Regions from separate parts of the Paenibacillus sp. J31R120 genome, predicted to be linked through region 1. Evidence: riboswitches for the same ligand, from Rfam matches in the RefSeq annotation. Region 1 holds a riboswitch; the other holds the start of a gene.
The links. A riboswitch is a leader RNA that binds a small molecule or an ion and turns the genes downstream of it on or off. The one in region 1 is predicted to bind cyclic di-AMP.

Region 2: it holds a riboswitch for cyclic di-AMP, as region 1 does, so the genes downstream of both, AC0YNW_RS18705 (potassium channel family protein) here and AC0YNW_RS06125 (APC family permease) in region 1, are expected to answer to the same signal.

What each region holds. Positions count from the first base shown of each region.
Region 1 covers NZ_JBWDNN010000001.1:1,323,314-1,331,236, forward strand. Annotated here, with positions in the region: gene AC0YNW_RS06105 (response regulator transcription factor) at 1-592, shown strand, start outside; gene AC0YNW_RS06110 (sensor histidine kinase) at 595-2,022, shown strand; gene AC0YNW_RS06115 (suppressor of fused domain protein) at 2,155-2,874, shown strand; gene AC0YNW_RS06120 (hypothetical protein) at 2,895-3,917, shown strand; gene AC0YNW_RS06125 (APC family permease) at 4,430-6,253, opposite strand; cyclic di-AMP (ydaO/yuaA leader) riboswitch at 6,386-6,542, opposite strand; gene AC0YNW_RS06130 (hypothetical protein) at 6,955-7,923, shown strand, end outside.
Region 2 covers NZ_JBWDNN010000005.1:64,635-72,557, reverse strand. Annotated here, with positions in the region: gene AC0YNW_RS18715 (Gfo/Idh/MocA family protein) at 1-648, opposite strand, end outside; gene AC0YNW_RS18710 (helix-turn-helix domain-containing protein) at 781-1,665, shown strand; cyclic di-AMP (ydaO/yuaA leader) riboswitch at 1,870-2,015, shown strand; gene AC0YNW_RS18705 (potassium channel family protein) at 2,115-2,777, shown strand; gene AC0YNW_RS18700 (IS1595 family transposase) at 3,019-3,912, shown strand; gene nagZ (beta-N-acetylhexosaminidase) at 4,827-6,125, opposite strand; gene AC0YNW_RS18690 (UDP-glucose dehydrogenase family protein) at 6,536-7,819, shown strand; gene AC0YNW_RS18685 (NAD-dependent epimerase/dehydratase family protein) at 7,816-7,923, shown strand, end outside.

The sequences.
Region 1 (7,923 bases):
GGAAGGATTAAGGCAGTTCCGACAGCATGCTCCCGATCTCGTGCTGCTCGATATTATGCTGCCGGACGGGGAAGGGTACGAGGTTTGCAGAGAGATACGAGCCGTTTCGCATATTCCGATTTTATTTTTGTCTGCCAAAACGGAAGAGATCGACAAGATATTGGGATTCGCGATTGGAGGCGATGATTATATATCGAAGCCGTTCAGCCCGAAGGAAGTGGCCTACCGAGTCAAGGCGCAGCTTCGCAGAGCCGCGTTCGGCAAGGAGGAGACGGCTGCCGGACATGTGCTGCGCGCAGGGCCGTTCCAGCTGGATGAGGACAGGGCGGAGCTTCTCAAAAACGGGAGGAGCATCGATCTAAAGCCGAAGGAGCTTGGACTGATGAAGCGATTCCTGCTTTATCCCAACAAGGTGATGAGTAAGGAGCAGCTATACGACACCGTTTGGGGGGAAGAATTTATGGGGATGGACAACACCGTTATGGTACATATTCGTCGCTTGCGGGAAAAAATCGAACAGAGGCCATCCGAACCGGATTATCTCTTAACTGTCAAAGGGCTGGGGTACAAGCTTGTTGTAAAGGATGAATAGCGATGAAATGGAAGCTGACGGGGAGATACCTGGCTTCGATCGTCCTCATTGTCAGTCTGGTTATTGTGCTGAACGGGCTGATGACGATTGGTTATATTGTGGTGAGAGCAGTGAACCAGATGCCCTTTTTTCCCGGCGAGGCAACTTCGCCAGAGTCGTTTACCCGCGAGTTTCAGCGGCATATGCAATTTTCCGGTTCGTCAGCGGGAATCACGGATGAGGGGCAGCGGCAATTGGAGGAGCAGAACGCCTGGATTCAGATTCTGGACGAAAGCGGACAGGTGTTGTATGAATACCGGCAGCCTATGCAGCTCCCGGACCGTTATACTCCAGCGGATATTGTACAGATGTACAAATATCAGGAAGTGAACAAGGATACGACCGTTTTCGTCGGGGAGGCAGGCTTTGAAGATCGCAGGCTCAGCTATTTGGTCGGCATCGAAAACCCGTATCTCGAACGGTATGTATTTTCATTTGATCACCGGAGTTTTCTGATGACGCTGCGCGCGGCGCTGATTGTATTTGCGGTTGATATTTTGATTGCGCTTATCGTCGGATACCTGTTCAGCACAAAGCTTACCCTGCCGCTTCAGACACTGATCGGCGGCATTCGCAGCCTCGCAAGTCAAGAGGCTTATCCGAAGATGGAGGAGCGAGGAATTTATCACGGCGTTTTTCAAAATATGAATCTGCTGTCTTCCCGTCTGAAGGAATCGGAGCGTGAGCGAATAAAACTGGATCGGATGAAAGAGGAGTGGATCGGCAATATTTCGCATGATTTGAAAACTCCGCTATCCTCGATCAAAGGATACGCCGAAATGATGAAGGACCCCGATTACCGTTTTACTTGGGAGGAAATTCGTGAATACGCCGCTATTATTGAAAAGAAGTCGGTGTACATTGAAGAAGTGATCGAGGATTTGAATCTATCGACACGGCTCAGAAATAAGGATTTTTCGCTTGATAGGAAACGGATAAATTTGACTGGCCTGCTCCGTGGTGTAGTCATTGATGTACTTAATGATCAGAGATATGCGGATCGGCATATTGAGTTTCAGACGGATCGGGAGGACATCATGCAGGAAGTAGACGGCATTTTGTTCCGCAGGGTCATTTTCAATTTGCTTTATAACGCCGTTGTCCATAATGACGAACATGTTCGGATTACGGTCAGCCTGGAAAGCGGAGAGCGGACGCGGATCATGATTCGCGATGACGGGAAGGGCATTCGCGAGGAGGAGTTGGAGCGTATCTTTGACCGCTACTACCGGGGGACCCATACGGGAGCAGCGCATCAAGGATCGGGCCTTGGCATGGCGATTGCCCGGGACATCGTTGAAGCGCATGGCGGTGACATCGCAGTATTGAGCGAAGTTGGCAAAGGATCAACGATTGTGATTGAGATTGACGCTTTGACGGAGGAGAACTGATGCCTTGAAAGCAATGGCTGAATCAATCTGGAAATATGGAGTAAGGGACTCTACTCTCATTGTCTAAAATATACAGCTTCGTTATACTAATTCCATTGGGTAGAAATTGGATGAAGCAGAGGAGAGGCGAACATGTCGAAATCATCGGAGTATTCGGAGTCAGGTTACCCGATCTATCGCTACAGCGATAGACAGCGGGAATGGCAACCAGCGGAATACGGGGAAGAAGAATGGGTGAGCAGAATTGAAGAACATGTGCAACGGCATATCGGGGAGATCAATTCCGTATTTCACGAAATCCTATCGGATGTTGTACATATTGACGTTCACATTATTCATCCGACTCCTGAGCGCAACTACTATACGTTGTTCACAACGGGCATGAGCTTTTTGCCTATGAATACGCCAGAAGATGCGGAAGGCTATGAATTTGCGGAATTGATGATCTGCCTGCCTCCGGATTGGCGATTCTCGCAAGAGGATTTAGAAAATCCGGATTACTATTGGCCTATTCGATGGCTGAAGATGCTGGCTAGATTTCCCCATGACTACGATACTTGGCTAGGCTGGGAGCATACGATACCTAACGGAGATCCGGCCGAACCGCTTTCACAGCAAACGAGCATGAGCGGAATCATTTTGTTGCCTCCTCTTGAAGTAGATGAAGATTTTATTTCGCTAGAAATGGAGGATGGGCGGACCGTGCATTTCTACGCTATCGTTCCACTGTACCCGGAAGAGATGGATCTTAAGCTAAAGCATGGCAGCGACCCGCTGCTGGATAAGTTCGAGGAATACGACGTTAACGAGATTCTAGATTTGAATCGTCGCAATACGTGCAAAGCTGACTAGAGGTTTTTGGAGGCATAACATTGGAGCAGGACTTAACTAAGTTTGTAAATTCATTAATTTTAAAACAAATTGATCTTCCTGTGATGTTGGAAAGTGGAAATCCTACTCTATTTGAATTATTTAATACATCATTTATAAAGAGAAAGATGAACAAACGCTTACTATTACCTAACTTTGAAAAAACAGATACAGTTGCAATATTGTCTGATTATGGAGGGGAATCTCCTAATAGTAAATATTACACATATACGTTTGCATTTGTAGACTACGATTATCTCGGTATCTTATATGAGAAAGAGATACTAAAATTACGCACTAAATATGGATTAAACCATCCTTATAAGGAAATCGCATTTAAAGACCTTCATTATGGTCCCATCAAAAGATCATTGAAAGAGTATCTAGAATTAATGAATTGGGCAGTCAATGGGCTCATTTTTACTTTGGTTGTAGAAAAGGATGTAATTTCTGTTTTTGGCCAAAACAATTTGGAGTCACTGAGGCAACTGGTTAATCATCTCGAGAAAGAAAACTTGGGGAAGTGGAAACCTGATACTGCCGAAAAGGTACAGAGAATTATTGGTACAATGGCTTATTTGACTAATTTAATGGTGCCGAATGGAAAAAAGATATTTTGGATGACTGATGAAGATAGCATTATGGCTAATGAAAAATTATCTAAAGCTACAGCGAGAATGTTTAAAAATGCAATACACTCCTTTAAGGGAGCAGAATATCCTGTAGTAGGCTATTCAAAACCGTTTCAAAAAGGGACAGATCCTCTTTTCTTAGATCTTTTAAGTCTTTCTGACTTAGTTGCTGGATCGATTGAGCATTATTATACAAGGAAAACAATTCTAGACAACCTAACAGTTAGCGAAGGAGCTAATGAGGTCTTAATGTGGCTTTCAAATCACGGGCTTGCGTTAAAAAAACAAACTTTTTTAATCACGTACAATGAGGGAGCATATAATGGTGGATTCATAGATTTTAGTTTAAATAATCCATTAGATAATGTTAGATATATTGATGTCACATTATAATAGCCCGACTCACTCCTAATAGTGAATCGGGCTTTTTCTCGTCGATTAGTAGATAGGGATTCGTGCATACTCACATGATACAAAGAGAATTCAAGCTATTTATCCTTAAATTCGAAGGTCAATACAGTTTCAAATACATTAGTTCGCTCCGCTTTCTCAACTAGTACAAAATCAGATTCTTTTTTGGACGAGCTTGTCCCTTTCTTGCCGATCGTGATAATCCCGATTCAAACCGTTTTGTTTAATGTAATCGAGAAATACTCTGAATTCCGAAAAAGTAAGTTTAAAGCTTTTGAATGGATACGGTTCTCCCGTCATAAACAGACTGACTTCAATGGGTTCCATAGGTATCATCTCCATTTTCTCGCTGGACCACACTAACTTGAGTTTAGACGTAACAAGTCTATAAAAAAATGTCGAAGATAATATGCGTACAGAACTGCTAACTTATTCACCTAAAAATGCAACTAGAAAAGCTTGGAAATCCAATCAGGAATCCAAGCTTTTTTCGTTTATTTCTTCAAATGGTACGGTACGGTCGTAATGATGATGTCCTTGCGGTAGAGCAGATGCGTCCGGATCATAAAGCTGCTTTGGTTATGAAGAAGATTATGCCAGCCCTTCTTTGGAATGAACTGAGGAATGACGACCGTTACCTGGTAATTCGACTCATCCGCTTTGCGTTTCACCATGTCGATGAATTTACTGAGCGGTTGGATGATGCTTCGGTATGGGGAGTGCAGCGTGACCAGGCGAACCTCCGGCTTCCACTGGCTCCATTTCTTCTCGAACTTTGATTCTTCTTCCCGGTCGAACGGGATGTAGACGGCGATGATTTGCTCGGCGCCGAGAGACTGCGCATAATTTAACGACTGCTCCACGACATGGGTGATGCCGGATACCGGCACGATGATGACGTTGCCTTTGATCGGAACCGCCGGCTCACATGTGGCAAGACGCAGTTGATCGCCGACCGCTTCGTAATGCTTTTTGATGCGGTGGAACAAATAAACGATGAGCGGCAAAAACACAAGTACCGGCCATACCTGCGCCAATTTGGTGATGAAGAACATCATCGTAACCGTGAAGCTGATAAGAGCTCCCGTCGAGTTGATGGTCAGCTTTGTGATCCAGCCTGCCGGCTTCTCGCGTATCCACTTCACCATCATGCCCGATTGGGACAATGTGAAGGGGATGAATACCCCAACAGCATAGAGCGGGATCAGATGCTCCGTCTTTCCTTGAAAAGCGATGATGAGCAGAATCGACAGCAATCCTAGAATTATAATGCCGTTCGAATAGCCGAGCCGGTCGCCGCGAACGGTGAACATTCTTGGAATGAACTTATCTTTCGCCAGGTTGACTGCAAGCTGCGGGAATGCCGAGTATCCCGTATTGGCGGCAAGTATCAGAATAAGAGCAGTAGTCCCCTGGACGAAAAAGTACATAATATGGCGTCCGAACGTTGTTTCGGCGATTTGCGAAACGACGGTGGCTTCCTCAAGCGGCTTGATGCCATACAAGTACGCGAGCACCACAATCCCCGAAAACAACAGAGCGAGCAATATTCCCATAGCAGACAATGTTTTGGCTGCATTGTTAGGGCCAGGGCTCTTGAAGTTCGGAATTGCATTAGAAATCGCCTCGACCCCGGTCAGTGCGGAGCTTCCGGAAGCGAATGCCTTAAGCAGTAAGAATAAGCTGATCCCTGCGATTGGCGTGCCGATTGGCGTATGCAGATCCGAAGCTACGCCGCCGACCATGATGCGGTATAAGCCGGCTCCGATCAAGATCAATAGGGACAAAACAAACAAGTATACCGGATAAGCCAGAATGGACGCTGATTCTGTCACGCCTCTCAAATTCAGCAGAGTAAGCAGAAGTACGAATACGACGGCAATTGGAACCGTGTATTCATGCAACGAAGGAAAGGCGGACGTAATGGCATCGGTACCGGCTGATACGCTGACGGCTACCGTCAGAATATAATCAACAAGTAGTGACCCGCCTGCCACCAGACCGGGGTATACGCCGAGATTATTTTTCGAAACGACATAAGCCCCGCCACCATGCGGATAAGCGAATATGATTTGACGGTACGACAAAATCAGGGCAGTCAGCAAGATTAACACGCCGATCCCGATGGGGATCGAATACCAGAATGCTGCGGCGCTAACCGTAATGAGAACCAATAATATTTGCTCAGGTCCGTATGCGACGGATGAGAGAGCGTCCGAGGATAAAATCGCGAGCGCTTTTTTCTTGTTCAATTTTTGCTCGCCCAGTTCGTTTGTCTTCAAAGGCTTGCCGATTAAAAAACGTTTAAAAGCTGCCATGTCGTCATCCACTCCATTTTATGAGGATTGCAGCTCAATTCCGAGTCAACGATAAACCTTAATCTCTTCATCGAATGGCAAAAAAACCGCAGGAAAGTAGGGACCTTCCCGCGGTTTCTAAAAAACGCGATGAGTTCCTCTTTCGAGACGCTTACGAGGTTAGCTGACGGATTCAGGTCTGAAAGTAACCTTACGCCGATTGAGACAATCAAGCGATTCACCCCTGGAACGGCAAGCCATTCCGATGGTTCCCCCGTTTCTGCTGCGCAGAATTAAGCGATCAAGGATTCATGTATTTGTGAGCTTACATTGATAAATCTTACTCCTCGATGAGCAGGCTGTAAACAAACAGGGGAGGAAGCTTAACGTGATTTTGAATAACATTCGTCTGAAAATCCGTACATATCGGCTCCAATCTTGACGCCGCGCATTTTTTCATCTTCTTGCTCCTGAATTCAGTAAAAGATTAGGTTTAAGGATCGCTTCATAATTCCCCCTTTTTAAAGGACTGCCATTGGCAGCCCAAGTTCGTCATGCACGGAATTGGCAAGCTCGCAATCTTCCGAAAAATAAATTCCCAAATGTTACTATTTATTGCTATAATTTATAAGAGTACAACAAAAGGGTTTTTTCACAAGTTTTTACATCTAAATGTCGGTAGCCCTTGCGTCTCAGAAGTAAATTCCGAAAGGAGAATGTAGATGGCAAAAACATTTCATTTCCAACTGGTGGAGGGCTATAAGGGCCAAGAACTCACCACTTGGGTGGGCACGGAAAAGGTGGTAACGAAGGCGCATACCGTACATACCCTTCGCACTGCCGCTTCGGGCAACGGGGCGCTTTCGCTGCTCTCGGAAACGAGCCGTAGCCTGTTCACACACTATGCAGAAATTCCAGAAGAGCTGCTTCCGACCGAGCATTTGACCCGTATTCGGGTCACATCGCCCGATCCCAACCCCGACATTTATCTACCTGCGCTACATCACGTGTCGATCCATATTCCCGAGCGGCATCGCAGAAAGTACTATGAGCGCAAAATGGCGCGGAACGGTATATACCACCATCCTAAGCTGAGCGCACTGGGCCTAACCAAATTGGCCAATAGCTTAAGCAATAGCGAGCTCATTCAAGCCTGTGTCGATGCCGAGCTGCTGCAGTCGCCAATAGATACTGCGATCTCGATTCTGTTCTCCAATCCGGAGCTTGCTTCCAACCGGCCGCATACGGCCGCCATTGTGACCAACGATCATATTTACCCTTCCGAAATCGTTAATCCGCAGCAATATAACCGGGTTCGAAATCTGGCAATCATCCTCAGCAAACAAGGCGAAGCCAGCTCGACGGGCGGATGGGCGACTATTACCGATTCCGTTGATAAGGACGGCAACCCGCTTTATTTTGAGTTCGATTTGGCTGATCGCAAAGTAGGCGACCGCGTTTTAGAGTACAAATGGTCGGAAATGACAACAGATGCGGCGACAGCGCCGAACGGCGGAGCGATGCAGACGGCGAGCAACGATACCGCGCTGCAAAACCAGACGTGGAGCGTAAACCAGGGCAAAACGGCGAGCGAGCATCAGGACAACAGCGGCTCCAGCAATGTCACCGTTCGCAGAGCGTACGCTACCGGTGTGGATGGCTTAGAGCCTGCCGCCCCTCAGTTCAAGTGG
Region 2 (7,923 bases), on a different contig from region 1:
CACATTTGCAATCGTACCGTTTTCGAAGCGTAAAGTGACCAGAGCATAATCGAGTCCCTCTTGTTTCGCGTTCAGGGCGTATATGCTTTCGACCTCGCCGAAGCAGGAGCGCAGGAAGTCCAGATCATGGATCATCAGATCAACGATGACGCCCCCGCTTAAGCCTTCATCCGCAAACCAGTTGCCCGGATGCCCGCCGATCCGGCTGGTATGAGCGACCGCAGGACGCCCCAGCTTTCCGCTGTCCAGCGTTTGTTTGAGATTGTTGTAATCAGGGAAGAAGCGAACAACATGTCCAACAAACAGACGGACGCCGTTCTCTTCACAGACCGTCATCATCTCCCGTGCGTCTTCCAGTGAAAGGGCGATAGGTTTTTCGCAAATAATATGCTTTCTTGCTTTCGCAGCTTTAAGCGTATATTCTTTGTGTAAATAGGTAGGCAGCGCGATGCTTACCGCTTCAAAATCCGCATTTGCCAGCATGTCGTCGAACGAGTAATATGCGGTTGCTCCTGTCTGCCCAGCCAATGTATCGGCCAATTGACGATTTGCATCGCAAACACCTGTTAATTGAACGTTTGCAAGACTGGCGTATATACCGGCATGAATAGCACCCATGCCTCCGCAACCTAGGACTGCCACTTTCATAGAGGGTCACCTTCCTTTATTCGTGGTTAGCTTTGTACTAATCATACAAGGGAGTAGCTGCAGCCGTATATGCAATAATTTAATGGTTTTATATCCATTTTCAACATTTTAACATTCGGGAGAGAGATAGCCTTGGATATTATAAAAGAGCCTATACATTACCAGAATCAGCAGCTATGCCTGAAAGTATGGACATTTTTTCTTGAAGGCTTCGCTGGCGCAGAGCTGCCTAGCTGGCACTATCATAAGGAAGTAGAGTTTATTCTCGTATTAGACGGAATTCATGAGATGCATACCTTAGACAGAACCTATCGCCTGGAGCAGGGCGATGTGATGGTGATTGGCTCCAATCAGCTTCATCGAGCAGTAGGTCATGCAGGGCACGAAGTAGAATATATTGTACTTCACGTCGATCTGGAGCCGTACTTCGATCCGGCGACGATTAACTATTTAAGCTGTTTCATGGAGGTGCTTCAGCCGCTTGACGGACTGAATGATCTGTTCGCGTCCAACCCAGATGCAAGGGAGGAGGTGGGCCGTGCGATCTTCAGCATTCATGAGGAAGTCATGGCCAGACGTCATGGCTACGAGGTAGCGGTCAGCATGCATATCAAAGCGCTGATGCTTGCCATGCTAAGGCATGACGCAAACGGCATATTATCACCGGGCGGAAAGCTGGACGCTCACGTACTGAAGCCTGTCATTGCCTTTATAGATGAGCGACTGGGCGAAAAGATACATATGTCTGAACTGAGCGCTTTAGCCGGAATGAGCTATGTCTATTTTTCCAAGTATTTCAAAACGCATATGGGACTGCCGTTTACCGAGTATGTCAATCGGCGACGTATTGCTAAGGCTACGCGCCTGCTTGCCCTGACCGACCGAAAAATAACGGACATCGCACATTCCGTAGGACTGGAGAATATGGCGCATTTTTATGAATTGTTCAAACGCTTCAACGGCTGTACGCCAAAGCAGTTTAAACTGAAAATGACGTTGTCAGCAGAACCGGAATAGATTCTTCCCCTTATTTCCAACTAGCGCAGGAGGAGATGGTCTAGTTGAGAAAAGCATCAATAAACGCATATAATTCGCGATCGGCTGATAGCGCAATGCATGTAAGCGCTTCTATCGGGATTTTTAAGCTTTTTCCGCCGAAACATGTCTGGAATGCGCTTTTACAAAACATTCGGAAAGGAGTAGCATTAGGCTCATAAATGAATATGCGTAACGCTCAATGGTCCGTTAAGACCAGCGGGGGAACCAAAGCGATCGTAATGGGTCGCAGGGGTGAATCCATGTTATGGTAGGGAGCTCTCGACTTCCGAATCCGTCAGCTAACCTCGTAAGCGTTGTTCGGGAGATAAGTGCGCGCGCTTGTGTTCGTCATGACCACAGAGAGCTTGTTTCTCTGTGGTTTTTGCTGTGTCCAATCAACAATGAATAGTAGAAGAGAGGCTCGTCAGATGGGAAAACAATTTGTAGTCATTGGGTTAGGGAGATTCGGGGGAAGTGTGACGCGAACATTGCTATCGCTTGGCTACGAAGTTATGGGAATCGACAAGGATGAGAAGAGAGTACAGGAATACGCGCCTATCTTGTCCCATGTCTATCAAGCAGATTCGACTGATGATCAGGTCATGCGGGAGCTCGGTGTGCGCAATCTGGATCATGCGATTGTAGCCATAGGCGAAAACCTTCAGTCCAGTATATTAACTACATTGATTCTGAAGGATATTGGCGTCAAATTCGTAACAGCCAAGGCAACAAGCGATTATCATCAGCGGGTGCTTGAAGGCGTCGGTGCGGACCATATCGTTCACCCGGAGCGCGATACAGGAGTGCGGGTAGCCCATCAGGTCACCTCCAAAAACATGATTGAATACTTGGAGTTATCCCCCCAACATAGTCTCGTCGAAATGATTGCCCCGCCAATCTTCTGCGGCAAAACATTAAAAACATTGGACTTCAGAGCCAAATTCGGCTGCAGCGTCATGGCCATACGCAGAAAAGACAATGACTTGGTTGTATCTCCGCACGCGGACGATCGTATATTTGAAGGCGACATGTTAGTTATCATCGGCAAAAACAGCGATATTACAAGGTTCGAGCGGACATTCGCAGACTAAGTGTGAAGTCTGGATGCTTGCAGAAGGACAGTATACTTTTTGCCCGATAACATGTACGTATACAGAAATCATTCAGTACCCCCTTTCTGAGGGTGTTCTTCTTTGGAAAAGGGCTCACTCTCCCATCTGCTCAGGAACAGGTATATAAGATAAAACCATCTATCCAACTCTTGTAAAAGGTTGGGTATTTTGTTATACTAAAAACAGAACATATGTTCTTTTTTTGGGGGGGGTGAGTGATGTGGGAATATTATTAGCTTGGCAAGAGTTTAATGCACAATATCGGAGGGATGAGGATTTTCTTCCTCTTCTTGAACGTTTGAAGTGGCCATCAGGCTTTAAGTGCTATTGTTGTGGACATCGCTCTGCATATAAGATCGTTACGAGAAGTCTGCCTCTTTATGAATGCACGAAGTGCAAATATCAGCAGTCGCTAACCTCCCATACCATTTTACATAAAAGTCGCACTTCTATACGGAAGTGGTTGTTTGTTATGTATTTAGTTGGAAAGTTCGAGCATAGCGTTAATGCCGTGCAATTATCTGCGCTTCTGGACATTACCTATAAGACGGCTTGGCGCATGTTGAATAAAATTCGTTCCGTATTGTCCATGGAGTCGCAGCAAATATGGGGCGAATATATAGAAGTTAAACATGAGATTTTTAATCAGCAGGCTCTTTTATCCGATGACAGGTTACAGAAGGAGAGGTCTGTCGCAATCATTAAGTCGGTAAAACGAGACGAGAATAATTGCAGTAGCAGCTTTTTTACATTTCAATTATTGAGCAGGCGCAAGCAGGCTAGGGAAGACCTCGAGCATTCCGAACAAGCCGAGATATTAATTCGATTAAACCTAGGCGGGCATGACAGCCTGGAGATGAATCCGAGGTTTCAGCAGTTTCAAAAACGAAATACTGCAGGAGATTTAGTCAATTCTGGCAAGCGTACTTGCCACCCGTTATCCGTGATTGCCAGTAATGCGTTTAGTTGGATGAAGGACAAGTTTCACGGAATCGGGGATAAGTATGCCCAGCAGTACATGGACGAATATTGCTTAAGGCTGAACGCCTCCACTGGCGCTATTAAATGCGCATTTGAACACACAGCAAGCCTATCACTGCAAATGAAGCATTGATTGTACTGCAACGAAGACGCATTAGCTTTCAAACCTATGAGCTATTTGAGTTTGAGTATGTATCAATATCTGCTTGACTTTGCCTAACTTTGCTTGACTTTGCCTAACTGTGTTTGAACTTGTCTAAACCCATGTAAAAGCCGTGTACCCCCATAATGCGTAACCCGTATCGTATTACTCATCACGCGAACCCTATAACACGTACCCCATCCCGTGAATCAATAACCCAAAACACGTAGCCCATCACGTGTAACTTTTAACGCGAGTCCCATCATGCGAGCCCCTTAATGCGTAACCCGTAATGTATGTCTCGTAACGCGTACCTCATCCCTCATCCCGTGAATCAATAACCCATAATACGTATGTAGCCCATAACATGTAACCCATCACGCGAGCCCTATCACGCATAACTTTTAACGCGAATCCCATCATACGAGCCCCTTAACGCTTAATACGTAGTGTATGACTCATAACGCATCACGTGAATCAATAACCCATAACCCGTACGTAGCCTATCACGTGTAACTTTTAACGCGAATCCCATCATACGAGTTCCTTAACGGTTAACACGTAGTGTATGACTCATCTCGCGAATCCAATCCCGTGAATCAATAACCCAAAACACGTAGCCCATAACGTGTAATCCATCACGCGAATCAATAACCCATAACCCATAACTGATAACCCATAACCGATAACCCGTAGCCCTTATAAGTCTTACAATCTTACTCTCTAAATTATTTTGTTTTTGCCCTGAGTTGATGGGATAGTGAGCAGGTTTGGGAAAGTGAAGGGTCTTGGAGAGATCTTTATTTTGTTGAGAGGTCGGTCTTTGGTTTGAATTTCGTTTAGAAGGAACTCGAAATATAGTTTGTTGCGATTGATAGGAAAAGGAAATAAAAAAGCCCGGGCCATTATGGCCGGGCTTGTAGTGCGTTATTGATGACTTCGTTGACAGCGGAGACGTCTATATCAGGAGTTGACTCGTCGGAGAGCTTGTACTTTTGCTTCAGGCTAAGCACACGATAGACGCTTTCGTCCAGCCGTTCCTCACTTATCTCACCGGAGTGAACAGCTTGTCTAAGGGCATCCAGAGCTTCGATTCGCAGCTTCTCTTCATGGCTTACGAGCACGATGTCTGCGCCCGCCTGGACGGCGGTTACGGATGCGTCCCCGATTTTGTTGCCGTTCAGCAAGCCGCCCATTGTCATATCATCCGTTATCACGACGCCCTCATATCCCAGCTTCTCACGCAGCAAGTCGTTGATTACAGCCTCGGATATAGAAGCAGGGTGTTTAGTGTCCAGATCCATCATGAGCAGATGCGCGACCATGATGGCGTCAACCTCCTGTTCAATGGCCTCTTTGAAAGGAATGAGCTCGAATTTCTCCAGCTCCTCGAGCGACTTATGAACGAGAGGCAAATCATAATGCGAGTCTACGGATGTATCGCCATGTCCCGGAAAATGCTTGACGACCGCAGCTACGCCTTCCGATGTGATGCCGTCCAGTGCTTCCAGGCCATGTGCTGTTACTTTGTCTGGTGTCGAGCCGTAGGAGCGGTCGCCGATGACTGGGTTTTTAGGGTTGCTGTTAATGTCCAGGACAGGAGCAAAATCTAGATTGAAGCCCAGCGCCTTTAGCTCGGTGCCCAGCGCCTTTCCGATTCCGTTCGTATACGGCAAGTTGTTGGCTGCCGCCACATGGCCCGCAGCCGGGATTTTTACGAATTCGGAAGACATACGGCTCACTCTGCCGCCTTCCTGATCGACGCTAAGCCATAGCGGAATGTCGTTGCTGGTATTGGTCTGTTTCAAATCGTTCAAAAGCGCCAGCGTCTGCTGTGCGTTTTTGATGTTGTCTTTGAATAAGATGAATCCGCCGACTTTATAGTCCTGGATCATCTTTTGGGTGAAGCCGTTCATTTCGGTTCCATCTAAGCCGACGATGACGAGCTGTCCGATTTTTTCATCCAAGCTCATGTGCTTCATCTGCTCCTGAATCATATCCAGTTGCGGATCAGGAGTAGGTGTTGCTGACGTCTCGTTAGAAGGATCAGGTTTTGGGCTTTCTGTATGGATAGGCGAGCTTGAGTTTGTCTGCTCCGGGGTAGGATCTATGCTGTTCGAACCCTGGTTGGATGAACCGCAGCCAGCTAGCAGCAAGGCTGGAAGCAACATGAGAACAAACCATTTGTAAGCTGATTTTCGCATTTGTAACACACCTCATTTTGCAGGAATACCCCTTATTGTACGTGCTGGAGAGGGTGAAGGTCAAACGGCATACACTCTCCGGCATGCTTGCCGTATAGAATATGTATACGACTTTGCTTGCGTAGTATATACAATCGTATAGACGATTGAAACTTCATTGAAACCCTATGTATGAATAGGGTATGCATCATTCTGGATGAAGTTTTGTCGTGGTAATGCTGTATTTGTATGGATCCCCGATGCAGCTTGTTTTGGCGCTGTATATATTCATATATGGACATGGATGCAGCTTGTTCTTAAGCATGTTCCCAAAAGTTTTGTAAATCAGCCCTGTTAAACGCCGTTTCACTTGAACTCTCTGATGCACATGATACTGTACAGTTAAGGTTGCGAAGAGAGGATGCAGCTTCATGAACATTGGAATTATCGGCGCCGGTTATGTCGGGCTGACGACGGCAGCCGTGTTGGCGGAGCTTGGGCATGTGGTCTATTGCGTGGATCGCGACAAAGAGAAGGTTGAACGACTGAATAACGGCATCATTCCGATTTACGAGCCAGGGCTGGAGGAATTGGTGGATCGTCACCGAGCCGGCAATCGGTTGTTCTTCCGCGATGATGTGGAGGAAACGGTGAGGCGTAATGAAGTCATTATGATTGCAGTAGGGACGCCATCCGCGACGGATGGCTCAGCCGATCTCGTCTTCGTCAGAAGCGTGTTGAACGATATTGCAGGCGCGCTCAGCGATCCTAAAATTATTATTATGAAAAGCACAGTTCCACCTGGAACGGGAGAGTGGGCGGAGTCATTCTTGATCGAAAAAGGCGTATCTAGAGAGCAATTTGAAGTAGTCTCGAATCCGGAGTTTTTGCGCGAGGGGACGGCTATCTACGATACGTTCCATCCCGATCGGATTGTAATCGGAACGCAAAATGAAGCGGCAGCGGGAATTGTTCAGTCGCTATATAGCGGAATTGAAGCAAAGACGATCATTACAGGCAGAACGGAAGCCGAGTTGATTAAGTACGGCTCCAATGCATTTCTGGCCACAAAATTGTCCTTTATTAATGAGCTGGCACGAGTGTGCGACGCATTTGGCGCGGATATTATGGACGTTGCAAAGGGTATCGGCAAGGATAGCCGAATCGGGGAAAAGTTCCTGCAGGCAGGCATTGGCTACGGCGGCTCATGCCTGCCCAAGGATGTGCAAGCGCTGATGGCGGCAGCAGCTTCCCAAAACGAGCCGCTTAAGCTGCTGCGGGCTGTCGCGGAAGTGAATGACACGCAGCTGGACGTGTATATACGCAAGCTTGAGAAGATTCTGGGCGGATTAGACGGGACCAGGCATATTGCTGTATGGGGCGCGACTTTTAAAGAAAACACAGATGATTTGCGTTACTCTCGGGCGGTAGCTTTGATGGAAGGTTTGGCGAAGAAGGACTGCGTGCTGACAGCCTATGATCCGCTTGCGGCACCGCCTATAACCGGCGTCGAGTGGAAGGAGAGCGCTTTGGCGGCGGTTGAAGGCGCTGATGCGGTCATTATTGCTACTGGCTGGGAGGAATTCATTCGAGCGGACTGGGAGCAAGTCGTGAAGCGAATGAGGGGATCTGTGGTGCTGGATGGGCGCAATGTACTAAACAGAAAAGCAGTTGAAGAGGCCGGACTTCGCTATGTGGGGGTTGGACGGCTATGAAAATTGTAGTTACGGGTGCGGCGGGCTTCGTCGGGTCTCATTTATGCGAGAAGCTGCTGGAGCGGGAAGAGCATGAGGTTATCGGCATTGACGCATTGCTGCGC